Regions from separate parts of the Shimia sp. FJ5 genome, predicted to be linked through region 1. Evidence: riboswitches for the same ligand, from Rfam matches in the RefSeq annotation. Region 1 holds a riboswitch; the other holds the start of a gene.

What was found. Region 1 has a riboswitch for cobalamin ahead of R1W01_RS15005 (aromatic ring-hydroxylating oxygenase subunit alpha). Riboswitches for the same ligand answer to the same signal wherever they lie in the genome.
Region 2: linked by a shared signal. The riboswitch ahead of R1W01_RS04040 (hypothetical protein) and the one ahead of R1W01_RS15005 (aromatic ring-hydroxylating oxygenase subunit alpha) in region 1 are both predicted to bind cobalamin.

The regions. Positions count from the first base shown of each region.
Region 1 covers NZ_JAWJUV010000004.1:410,905-416,818, forward strand. Annotated here, with positions in the region: gene nrdF (class 1b ribonucleoside-diphosphate reductase subunit beta) at 1-356, shown strand, start outside; gene R1W01_RS15000 (hybrid-cluster NAD(P)-dependent oxidoreductase) at 404-1,486, opposite strand; gene R1W01_RS15005 (aromatic ring-hydroxylating oxygenase subunit alpha) at 1,491-2,714, opposite strand; cobalamin riboswitch at 2,824-3,028, opposite strand; gene R1W01_RS15010 (O-antigen ligase domain-containing protein) at 3,122-4,468, opposite strand; gene R1W01_RS15015 (GumC family protein) at 4,468-5,745, opposite strand.
Region 2 covers NZ_JAWJUV010000001.1:788,874-794,787, forward strand. Annotated here, with positions in the region: tRNA gene R1W01_RS04020 (tRNA-Val) at 119-194, shown strand; gene R1W01_RS04025 (AraC family transcriptional regulator) at 228-1,199, opposite strand; gene R1W01_RS04030 (NAD(P)H-binding protein) at 1,344-2,171, shown strand; gene R1W01_RS04035 (DUF4345 domain-containing protein) at 2,201-2,623, shown strand; cobalamin riboswitch at 2,750-2,969, shown strand; gene R1W01_RS04040 (hypothetical protein) at 3,090-3,392, shown strand; gene R1W01_RS04045 (cobalamin-binding protein) at 3,397-4,173, shown strand; gene R1W01_RS04050 (M10 family metallopeptidase) at 4,254-5,914, opposite strand, start outside.

The DNA.
Region 1 (5,914 bases):
ACAAATTCCAACGTGGCTATGAGAAGTTGGACGACGCAGAACAACAGGCGTTGAAGGACTATGCTTTCTCGCTGATGTTCGAGCTCTATGGGATTGAGAACCAATATACCGAAGAGCTCTATGACGAGATCGGATTGACCGAGGATGTGAAGGTTTTCCTGCACTACAACGCAAATAAAGCCCTGCAAAACCTAGGTTTTGAAGCCTTGTTCCCACCCGAAGTCTCTGAGGTCAATCCTGCGATCCTGGCGGCTCTGAGTCCGGACAGTGAGAACCATGACTTCTTCTCTGGGTCTGGATCTTCCTATGTTATCGGTAAGGCGGTCGCGACTGAGGATGAGGATTGGGATTTCTAAAAGGTGCCAATAAACTAGGAGGGACGCGCAGGTTGCGCGCCCCTTTCTTAAACATCAACTGTGACCTTGCCGATTGGATTTGAGCAGCAGGCTAGAATATACCCGGCCTCGATATCGTCTTCGGAAATACCGCCATTGTGGACCATATGGACCTCGCCTTCGGTTTTCTTGATCTTGCAGGTGCCACAGACCCCGAACGTACAGCCGGAGGGGATGTTCAGCCCGACCGAACGTGCGGCCGCGAGGACTGTGTCGGTTTCCACCACCTTTGCCGTCACACCTGAACTGCTGAAGGTGATTTCGGCCTTGCTGTCATCATCCGGAATTACATCGTCAAGCTCTGGCTGTTCCGCGACAGTTTCGACCGGCGCACCAAAGCTCTCCTGATGGTAGTTCTCCATATCGAACCCGAGCCCTACCAAAGCCTCGCGCACCGCGGTCATAAATGGCTCAGGGCCGCAGCAGTAGACCTCGCGCTCGAGGTAGTCCGGCGCCATGAGACCGAGCATAAGTTGATTGAAGAACCCCTGATAGCCGGTCCAAGGGCGGAAGGGATCGGGTTCTTCAACCACGAACTTCAGATCCAAGCCGGAGGTTCGACTGGCCATCTGTTCCAAGCGTTGGCGATAGATAATCTCGGAAGGACGTTTGGCGCAATTTATGAACACCACGTCCAGATCGCGCCCTTCATCCCACATGCAGGTGGTCATGGACATCATCGGTGTGATCCCCGATCCCGCTGAGAGGAACAGAAATTTCTCTGCCTGACTGTGCGCGTTCGAGAACAAACCCGCAGGCCCAATAGCCTTGAGTCGCATTCCCGGTTTCAGGTTGTCGAGCATCCAGCGTGTCCCGATACTATCGGTTTGCGCCTTCGCGGTGATGGTAATCGTGCGCGGGCGCGAAGGCGAAGACGAGATCGTATAGGTGCGATGCACAACGCCACCTGGCTGTTCCGGCGCAGGGATTTCCAGGGTCAAAAACTGGCCCGGATCATAGGAGAACTGTGCTCCGGAGGGCGAACGAAATGAGAAGCTAGCCGTGTCCGCCATTTCGGGCACGACTGAGACACATTCCAGCATCTCGTTGTCCTGCCAGAGCGCAGAGGAGAAAGAGGAAGATGAGATCATTTTTCTACTCCGCGGCCAGAGCATTAGAATGCAGGCGTTCGGCCAACGTTGTGCAATACCAATCGACAAACTGTAGAACGCCGGATTCCTGAATTGCGGAATAGGGACCGGGAACATAGGCCGGGCTATCGATGCCTTGTTGGTTATCCTCGACCACCTGACGGTCCTCGTCATTCGTCGCTTGCCAGACCTCGGTGAGCCGTTTCAGATCGTAGTCCACATCTTCGACTGCGTCCTTGTGGACCAACCATTTGGTCGTGACTTCAGTTTCCGTGGGGCTAATCGGGGTCACGCGGAAAACGATGGAATGGTCGGCAAGGAAGTGGTTCCAGGTTGTCGGGTAGTGGAACTTCAACAAAGAGCCTGCATCCGCGAAAGGCGCGCGTCCAAGCCAGCGACGTACGGCCGACTTCCCATCCATTGTATAGCTTTCAGCGCCTTCCTTTAGGGGCATGCGTGCCAAGCGGAACTGGCCGTCGTCGTGCATGTAGAACTGCGACGGTAGACCCACGGCCTCGCAACGATCAAAGTGGGTCTTTAGGTGCGGCGGTGTCGCACCCTCTTCAATCCCTGTGATAGTGGGATCATCCGGGAAGGTGCGGCAAAGGGCAGGGTGATTGCCGCCGCAATGATAACATTCTCGGTTGTTTTCCCAGACCAGTTTCCAGTTGCCCTTTTCAATGATTGAGCTTTCATGAGCGACCTTAGCGTTGGCAAGATCGTGCGGTTCAAGATAAGGGCGCGCGATCTCGGCGAAGGTGTCGAAATCAGGTGCCTCATCTGCAAGGCAGATATAGACCAACCCGGCCAGTTCACGGCAATGCACTGTCTTCAACCCATGCTGGCTCGGGTCGAAATCAGAACCCATATCTCGGGCCCAGAGCAAGGAGCCGTCGAGTTCGTAGGTCCATTGGTGATACGGGCAGACCAGTTTGGGAGCGTTGCCTTTGCGCGCTTTGCAGATCACTGAGCCGCGGTGTCGGCAGGTGTTGTGAAAGGCCCTGACCTCATTGTCCGCACCGCGCACGATGATCACTCTGTAGGCACCCACTTTGTGCGTTACATAGCTGCCCGGCTTCTCCAATTCGCAGGCAGGAATGACAAACAGCCAATCGCGATAGTGGATGTTTTCGAGGTCTAGTTGGAAGATGTCCGGGTCGATATAGAACGCCTGTTCAAGGGAATGGCCCGGCCTGCGCCGCGCAAGAAGCTCGGTTGCTGAATTCATTTCTGGCTCTCCTGCCGCGCCCCGCGGCGATTTCTGGGCGGATGACAGGGAGACGCCATTCGGTGGCGTGAGGACGCCGCCCGAAACAGGTGCCCCCACCGCCACCCGCGGTTTGACATATGCATGAGGCTGGTTTCCGGACTTGGAAGGGGCTTACGCCCGGTTGCGACACCTTCCCGGAATCCTCGTTCCAGTGGTTGACTGTCGAAACCTGACCTTCGTTACCGTTGCGGGGGCAGTACCGGAATTGCACCGGTTTCCCAATTCTCTGCCGTTTCCAACGAAACAGCAGCACCTCATTTTTTCAGAGTGGTCCGAGGGCGGGCCCATTGCTGAAATGCAAGCGACATCTTCAGGTTCAAAAGCGCACTGATGCCCGGAAATTGCCTTGCGGCGAAAGTGATCACCTACGCAGCGCTGGAAGTCGCATGTTGAAATGGCGATTCAGTGGGGGGAGGGAAGTCTGGGTGAGATTGCCCGCGACCTTCGGGGTCTCGTGACATCTCCCGGAGGTGACAGCCGAGCAAGATGAGCGCGGGCCAGAGCATGTAAGCTTCGATTTCGAGGTTCTCGCCAAAAGAAAGTAGAACAAGGGTCATGAGAATACCGAGTGGCAGACGGCCCCTTGGATTGCGGGCGCCGTCCGTAAGCACAACGGCGAGGTGGGCCAATAGCGGAACCAACAAGGCGAGGAAGCCCACGAGACCCTTGACGAAGAGCAAGCCAAACCATGTGTGGTGGCTGCCGATTGGCATGTATTCCACGAGATGCGGTCCCGGTTGAACGGTGCCGTGACCAAACCAAACGGCATCGGTCTCCCATCTTTCGCGCGCAATGCGTTGAAGCGTTTCTCGCACGCGCGTGCTATCGGCGCGCGCTGCCTTGAAGCCATGTATGCCGGCCTTTCCAAGATCAAGCGCTGTCGCACCCCAAGTGGCGAAGCTTGCCGTGACAGCTGATAGGGCCAGCCAGGCCCAGCTCTTGATGACGAGTGGCAGCAACCTTGGTCCGAATGTGCAACAGACCAGACCAACGAGCCCCATACGTGATTTTGAGGCAAGGATCATTAGAACCCCAGCGCCTAGCCCCGCCAGCATCCAGCCGCGATGCCTCTCTTCAAGGGCGAAGAGGACCGACAATACGCCGAGCAGTGCCGCGAAAGGCGACCATGGTGCGTAGAACTGCCAGCGAGGTGTCCAGCTCGCAGGGTCGAAGGTAAATAGGTAGACCGAGAAATACTCCGGCCCCGGTCCACCGACCGCCTTCAGCGGCGAGGTGAAAATTCGCTCGGGCAAACCGAGGTAAGGGGCAAGCAGCAAGATCGGTGCGATGAGCAAGGTCCAGAGACCAAGCACGCATTGCGCGCGTATCAGGAGCTCGCGTCGGATGGGCAACACCGCTCCAACCAAGGGAAACAGGGCAAGGAGTGCCCAACCCTTGGCCCAACCAATACTCGATTTGATCGTCTTCTTCAGCCCCAAGCCCCAGTCGATATGACCGATCCATAGGGCGATCAGCATGACACTCATTCCGATGATCCAGAGCCAGACGATCCAGGGCACTGGACCGGTCGGCCATAGATCGCGACGGATGGCTTTGCCGAGGTAGAGGGATAGCGCCGCTAGTCCCGCAAGCACCCAAGCGAGGACTGGCCCGACCACGTAGAGTGCCCCGAAGGCATAGAACACCCAAGTGAGTGTCAAGCTATGCCATATGAGGGACTCGGCAGGATTGCGCGGTCGGAGCGGATGCATCACCGTTCCTTCGGCGTATTCAGCAGGCGGGAAACGAGCGGTTGGCGCACCCAAGCGAGAAACAGCCCCATGCACAACATGAAGGTGGCCGCGATCCCCGCAGCCAGAGCGAGTTTGCGTCTCGGAGACGAAGGGTGTTCGGGGCGGGACGGGTTCTCAAGGACCTGAATCAAAGGATAGGACGCATAGACGTCGGTTTTGGTCGATTGAGTGCGGGCAATGGCCGAGGCAAATACCGCTTCGGCAACAGCGAAATCGCGCTGCCGATCTTCTAGTTCGGCTGCCAAACTTGCTAAGGCCGTTAGCCGATCTTCTTCCTCGTCAACGCGTTCTGCCATAGCCATATGTTGACGGGCGAGGCCGGCGCGGTGGGCGTTCTCGCGCACGAGTTCGCTCAGAAGCGCGGCCCGCTGTCCTTCCGGCGCTCTGTCGAGATGTGGTAGGTCTTCCATCGTCAACCCAGTGACCGCCGCGGCCCTGGTACGCGCGGCATTTGTCGCCGCGTCATAGGCGTCTTGCGCTTTCAGGCGGGTTGGATGGCGCGCGCCAAACGTGGTCGCGGCTTGTGCAAGGACAGCGGCATGAATGGACACCTCTTTCAACAGTTCAAGATAGGGGGCGTCAGCATAGAGCTTAAGCGTCATCGCTGCGGACTCGGGTGGCAGGTTGAGCGCGGTTTCCAGAGCGCTGACCTTCACAGCCTGATGCTCCAGTTCGTTCTCCAGAGAGCTCAGTTCCTGCTTTAGGCGATCGTGGGCCGCAAGTTGCGCGCGGTACTGATCCGCGTTGGTGAGGCCACTTCGGGCCTGCAGTTCGTTGATCGCGGCGCGCGTGTCACGCACGGACTGGGTATAATCTTCGATCGCTGAATTGCCGCTTTTCTCGCGCGTGGCGAGTTCATCAGAGCGCAGCTGATCGATCTCGTCAAAGAACGCTGCGATGAGTGCGTTTCCATAGAGTTGTGCGGCCTCGGGATCCCCGCCTTTGACCTCGATGTGAATAAGGCTGGTTTGATCGACCAGTGTGACTCTTGGCCTTTCTAGTTCGTGATGGCTTAGGCCAAGGCTTGCCGCCGCCGTTTCCAGAATGCGATCTGCGCCGATCAGGCGTTTGTAGGTCTCAGTCGGGCTGACAGAGCCGTTCGAGAAGGCGGAATTGGCGTAGGACGAAGCGTGGCCAATCTCGTTGAGATTGACCGAAGCGGATGCACCGGATCCAGGTAGGATCAGGGAAGCGTGGGAACTGAACTTGAGCGGCGCCGTCGCAAGGTATCCCATGATCGGCGCCCAAAGAGCGCTGGCCCCGAGAAAAAACACTGCTGCATACCGCGGCAGGCGGCCAGCGTCCGAAAGCCGTCCCCCCGTTAGGATGCGACGCCAACTTAGCGAGCGCAAAGGGCGGCGACAAATGGACAGCCACCGCAGTGGGTTTGTGGAGCTGACGGTT
Region 2 (5,914 bases), on a different contig from region 1:
TTTCAAGGGCGCTCCCCGCAAGGGTTGAGCGTCCTTCTTCTTTTTGGCGACTGGTTTGGAAGGTCGGTGAAAATTCCTGTTGAACCCGCCCGCAGGCGCGGCTAATAAAGCGCGCATCGGGTCGTTAGCTCAGTTGGTAGAGCGCTTCGTTTACACCGAAGATGTCGGGAGTTCGAGCCTCTCACGACCCACCATCCCATCCCTTTGAAATCAAAGAAGCTGCGTGGTCATGAAGCGTTTCGTCGTGCCTGACCGGGTGTTGTGCCGAAGACGCGTTTGAAGGCGCGGTTGAAGGCGGGTTCGGATTGGTAGCCGAGGTCGGCGGCGATGGATGCAATGGGGTGGCTGGTTTCGCGCAAGGAGCGCCGTGCGAGGTTCATGCGCCACTGGGCCAGGTATTGCATGGCAGGTGTGCCAACGAGACCGGTGAAGCGCGCCGCAAAGGCCGAGCGTGACATGCCCGCCACCTGTGCGAGGCTCTCGACCGTCCAATCGGCGGCCGGATCGCGATGAATGGCGACGATGGCGCGTCCGATCTGGGGATCTCGCGCTGCCTTGAGCCAACCGCGGTCGGCCTCTTGCGATCGGCTGAGCCAACGGCGGATCGCCTCGATCACAAGGACATCGGCCAGTCGGGTGATGACGGTTTCGCCACCGGGGCGCAGCTCGCGGGCTTCGCGGGCGATAAACTGCAACGTGCCCTGGAGCCAGCTTCCGGCCTCTTCCTCCCACGGGTCGATTTTGAGCACATCCGGCAGAAGCGCCATCAGCATCGGGCTTGAGGCGTGATCGAGACGCACGAGCCCGTACATGATGCTGCATTCCGCCCCGCCACCGCCGTATTCGACTGTCTCATATAGCTCGGTCACCTTGCGGATCGGCAGGTCTTCGAGCTGCATCAGCCGGGCTTCGGCGTCGCTATAGAGGTTGATCGGTGCGCCGTGGGTCATCAGCACCAGATCGCCTTTCTGAATCTCGAAAGGGGCGTCGTCACCAACTTTCATCCAAGCCCGACCGCCGATCACGACGGCAAAGCTCATCACTTCGGGAAAGCCGGGAATGGTGATGCCCCATGGCGCGCTAAGTCGCGACTGGCAGTAGAAGGTGCCGGTCAGTTTTAGCAGGTGCAGGATCTCGCCCAGCGGATCACCGATGGGTTGCGCGAGGAGGTCGGGGTTGGGGACGTGGGGCTGTGTCATGGGGGTATTGTGGCGTGATTATCACCTTACGTCCAGATATGCTGGACGATGGGGTAATAAATCCGGACGTGCGGGAATTGTTCATCCAGAGCGCGTCGATACCTTGGGGGCATCAAACGACCTATGCATCCCAAGGAGAACCCCATGCATACCAAAACCACTCTAGTTCTTGGCGCCACCGGCAAGACCGGATCGCGTGTTGCGCGCCGCCTCGAAGCGCTTGGCCTGCCGGTGCGCCGCGGGTCGCGTCGCGCGGCGCGGCCTTTCGATTGGAGCGCGCCAGAGACATGGCCTGCCGCGCTTGAAGGCGTGTCCTCTGTCTATATCTCGTATTTCCCTGATATCGCCGTGCCCGGCGCGGTGGAGGCCGTTTCAGCCCTTGTTGATCTGGCGCGTGCCTCGGGCGTTGAAAAGCTTGTCCTGCTGACTGGACGGGGCGAGCACCATGCACAGCGCGCGGAAGAGGTGGTGCGCGGCTCTGGTCTGCGCTTTACCATCGTGCGCGCGGCCTGGTTCGCTCAGAACTTCTCGGAAGGGGCTTTGCATGCGCCGGTGATGGCAGGCGTGGTCCCGATGCCGGGTGGCGAGGTGCAGGAACCGATTGTCGATGTCGACGATATCGCCGATGTGGCGGTCGCGGCGCTGACCGAACCGGGCCATGACGGCGCGCTTTATGAAGTGACCGGTCCGCGCCTGATGACCTTTGCCGAGATGGCCGAAGCGCTTTCAAAGGCCAGCGGTCGGTCGATCGCACATGCGCCGATTTCGTTTGAGGATTTCCATGCGGCTTTGCTCGAAGCGCAGGGCGAGATGATCGCCGATGTGCTGACGGGGATCGCGCGGGAAACGTTGGACGGACGCAACGCCTATGTGACCGACGGTGTGCAGCGCGCCCTGGGCCGAGCGCCGCGTGACTTCCTCACCTTTGCAGAAACCGCCGCACAGAGCGGCGCCTGGGCCGATGCGGCCTGAACCAGATCAGCTATTGAAAGGATAAACACATGACACTCTTTCAGAAACTCATCCTCGGGGTCGCAGGCCTCACAGGGCTTGGGATCGGCCTTGCCATCACCTTTGTTCCACAGGCCTTCTATGCCGGTTACGGGATCGAGATCAGCCAAAATCCGGCCGCTCTTAGCGAGTTGCGCGCGCCCGGTGCCAACCTTGCCGCTCTTGGCGCCTTGGTCTTTGTGGGCGCCATCCGGCCCGGCCTCGCGCATTTGTCCGCCGCGCTTGGGACGCTTGTCTATTTTGCTTTCGTCTTCGGGCGTCTGGTCAGCATTGTGCTTGACGGCTGGCCCGGCGATGCGATCGCCAGTGTTCTTGGTCTTGAAGTCCTCATCGGTGCGCTGTGCCTCGTGGTATGGCGGCAGATCGCACGAGGCGCGACCGCGCTTCGGCAGACCACCGCACTGCATGGGTGACGGTGCGAGACCGGGGCGGGGCCGCTTGGATGGCCTCGCCCCACGCCTCTGGTCTGAGGCTGCCTGATGCGGCGCTGCGCCTGTGTCGCATGGGCTCTGCTTTTGCTGGACACAGCGCGGTTTTTCTGCGACGACGCAAGGGATGGTGTCCGGCCTTGCGTGGCCGGCTGAAAAGGGAATGTGGTGCGGGCCTTGGCCCAAGTCCACGACTGCCCCCGCAACTGTGAGCGGTGAGCGACCCCGAGACACGCCACTGAACCCAGACCCGCAATGCGGGCGGTTCGGGAAGGTTCGGGAGAGCAACGACCCGCAAGTCAGGAGACCTGCCATCTCCGGCGTGCTTCGCGCGCTGCAGTCACTTTAACCCTGGCGGGGTGCCACGGGCCGGAGAGACCGGGATGGACGCTATATACGTCACGCGATCGCCGCTGCGCCGCTTACCCTCGCTTCTTGCGCGGAGGGCGCGATGCTTCTGAAACGGACGATTTCTCAACTTGATATTGGCTATGTGTGCCCGGATCGGGCGACCGAGCTTGGCCAGCTCGGATATATGCAGTGGCTTGGGGCGCTGAAGCCGATGGCGCATTATCGCGAAGAGGCGATGCAGGCCTATACCGCTGCAATGCCGTTCATTGCCACATCCCCCGCCATTGCGGTTTTTTGCGATCTGCTTCTGGCGTCGATGCGGGTGCCGATTGAGCCATTGCCCTTGGCGCTGCCGCGCAAGCTTCGGCGCGGTGGGGCTCGGGCGCGGCGCGCGGCAACGTGACGGCATGAGACGCTTTCCCCCTGAACGGATCGTGTGCCTGACAGAGGAAACGGTCGAGACGCTTTATCTTCTTGGTGCGGAAGATCGGATCGTTGGCGTGTCGGGCTATGCGGTGCGCCCCAAGCGGGTGCGGGCCGAGAAGCCTCGGGTTTCGGCGTTTACCTCGGCGGATATCCCCAAGATTCTCGCGCTTGAGCCTGACCTTGTGTTGACCTTTTCAGACTTGCAGGCCGATATCGCCGCGGCCTTGTTGCGCGAAGGCGTCACGGTGATGGGCTATAATCAGCGCGACGTTGCCGGGATCCTTGCGATGATCCGACACCTGGGCGCGATGGTGGGGCAGAGCAAGCGCGCGGCGCGACTTGTGCATCACTATGAGCAGAGGTTGGCGAAACTCGAAGCGAAGGCAGAGGGGCGGGCCCGTCCGACGGTCTATTTCGAGGAATGGGATGAACCGATGATCACCGGTATCGGCTGGGTTTCCGAGTTGATCGAGATTGCGGGCGGGCGCGAGGCATTCCCAGAGCTTGCAGGCAAGGACAAGGCCAAAGACCGTTTCGTAACCTCTCAACAGGTGATCGCAGCCGCGCCTGACGTGATCCTAGCGTCTTGGTGCGGCAAGAAAGTCCGGCCTGAGAAAATCGCGGCGCGCGCCGGATGGGACAGCATTCCCGCGGTGCGGGAGGGGCGGATTGTCGAGATCAAATCGCCCTTGATCCTACAGCCCGGTCCTGCCGCATTGACCGATGGGTTGGACGCGATCGCCGCGGCATTGGCCTAGCGCTTTGGCTAGAGAAAAGGCCGACCCCTCGGAGGGATCGGCCTTTGGTAGCTTCATGCGGCCTCGGGGAGGCGCGGCGATCAGACGAAGAGGAAATCGTCCTCAGTATAGCCGTTCACACCGTCGCGCACGTCGGTATACGCCACACCCTCGAGCAGGATCGAGTTGTCCCCGTCCACGATCTTGGCAAAGCCGCCCTCGTCGACAAGGTGGTTGGCGATCAGGTCAGTGTAGTCGGTGATCTCGGTCACGCCGGACAGGTCGACCTTTTCGAGGTTGGCAGCGGCAAAGTCGCGGATGATGTCGTGCCCGAAGCCATCGTCAAAGACGAAGGTATCGGCCATTTCGCCGCCCGTCAGGGTATCGTTGCCGATTCCACCGTTGAGAATATCGCGGCCCTTGCTGCCAAAGAGCCTATCATAGCCGTTGCCGCCGAGGATCGTGTCATCGCCGCGACCGCCGAACAGGCGATCTCCGCCAATACCGCCTTCGATCAGGTCAGCGCCGCCATGACCATAGATCCGGTCGTTGTCGCCTTCGCCATAGAGGTCATCGTGGCCGTTGCCGCCATAGATGGTGTCGTTGCCGTCGCCGCCATAGGCCACATCGCCGTTTTTCATACCGCGCAGGGTGTCGTCGCCTTCGCCGCCTTCGAGCCGGTCAAAGCCGTCTCCGCCGATAAGGCTGTCGATGCCGTTGTTGCCGAGCAGGGTATCGTCTCCAACGTCACCGGTGAGGGTATCGTTGCCAGCGCCGCCCTGAAGCTCGTTGTCGGCGGCGTTGCCGACGATTTCGTCATTGCCGCTGCCGCCGATGGCGTTCTCAATCAGCGAGCGGGCGTCGCCCTCGTATTGCAGGGCGTTGAAGATGCTGCCGCGTGCGGTTTCGGAGCCGATGTCATACTTGTCCAGTTCGGCGAGCTGGGTCTGGTCGAAGACCGAGTGCTGGCCGGGGCGCAGGTCGATTTCGAGGTCGCTCGAATAGGCGGAGAGATCGTAGGTGTCGGTGCCGCCACCGTCCCAGATCGTCGCAAAAATCACGTTGCCACCCGCGTCGATGGCCACCTGGCCATTCACCAGCGTGTCGCCGGAACCGGGGTTCCATTTGTAGACGGTATCGCCGGAGTTGGTCGTGAAATCGGCACCATACATATATTGCAGCGCGGCGATATCGGCCATCATCCAGGTCTGGGCATAGCCCCAAGTTTCGTTGGTGTAGCCACCGCCAGTATATGCCCCGACATAGGAGGCATAGGTCATGATCGAGTATTCCATCGAGTCATAGGCATAGGGAAGGTCGGTGAACTCCCAGTAGGAGTGACCGTGGCTCAGGCCAAGCGCGTGGCCAAGCTCGTGGATATGGGTCGCCCAGGCGTAGTTGCCCGCTTGCGGCGTGTGGTAGATGTTGTTGCTATATGGGCCGAACCAGACGTCGCCGTTGTCATCAGAGCCGTTCGTCTCGTCATTGCCCGGGAAGTCGCCGACTCGTGCGGTCGGGACAAGGTAGGAGGTCGTGTTGGCGATGCGAATATGTTCGCGGGAAGAAAAAGACGAATCCGGAGTGGTGTCCAGGTCGATGCCCAGATTTGTGAACCCTTCCACGGAGAAGCCGGCGGAAGCGGCGCTATTGGTGCCGTTATCCGCATCGAGGGCGAATTGTACGGCCAGTTTCTGCTGGTTGGTCACATCGACATGGTTTGCGGGCAGATCGGTGAGCCCATCGGAGCTGAAATAGCTGTAGA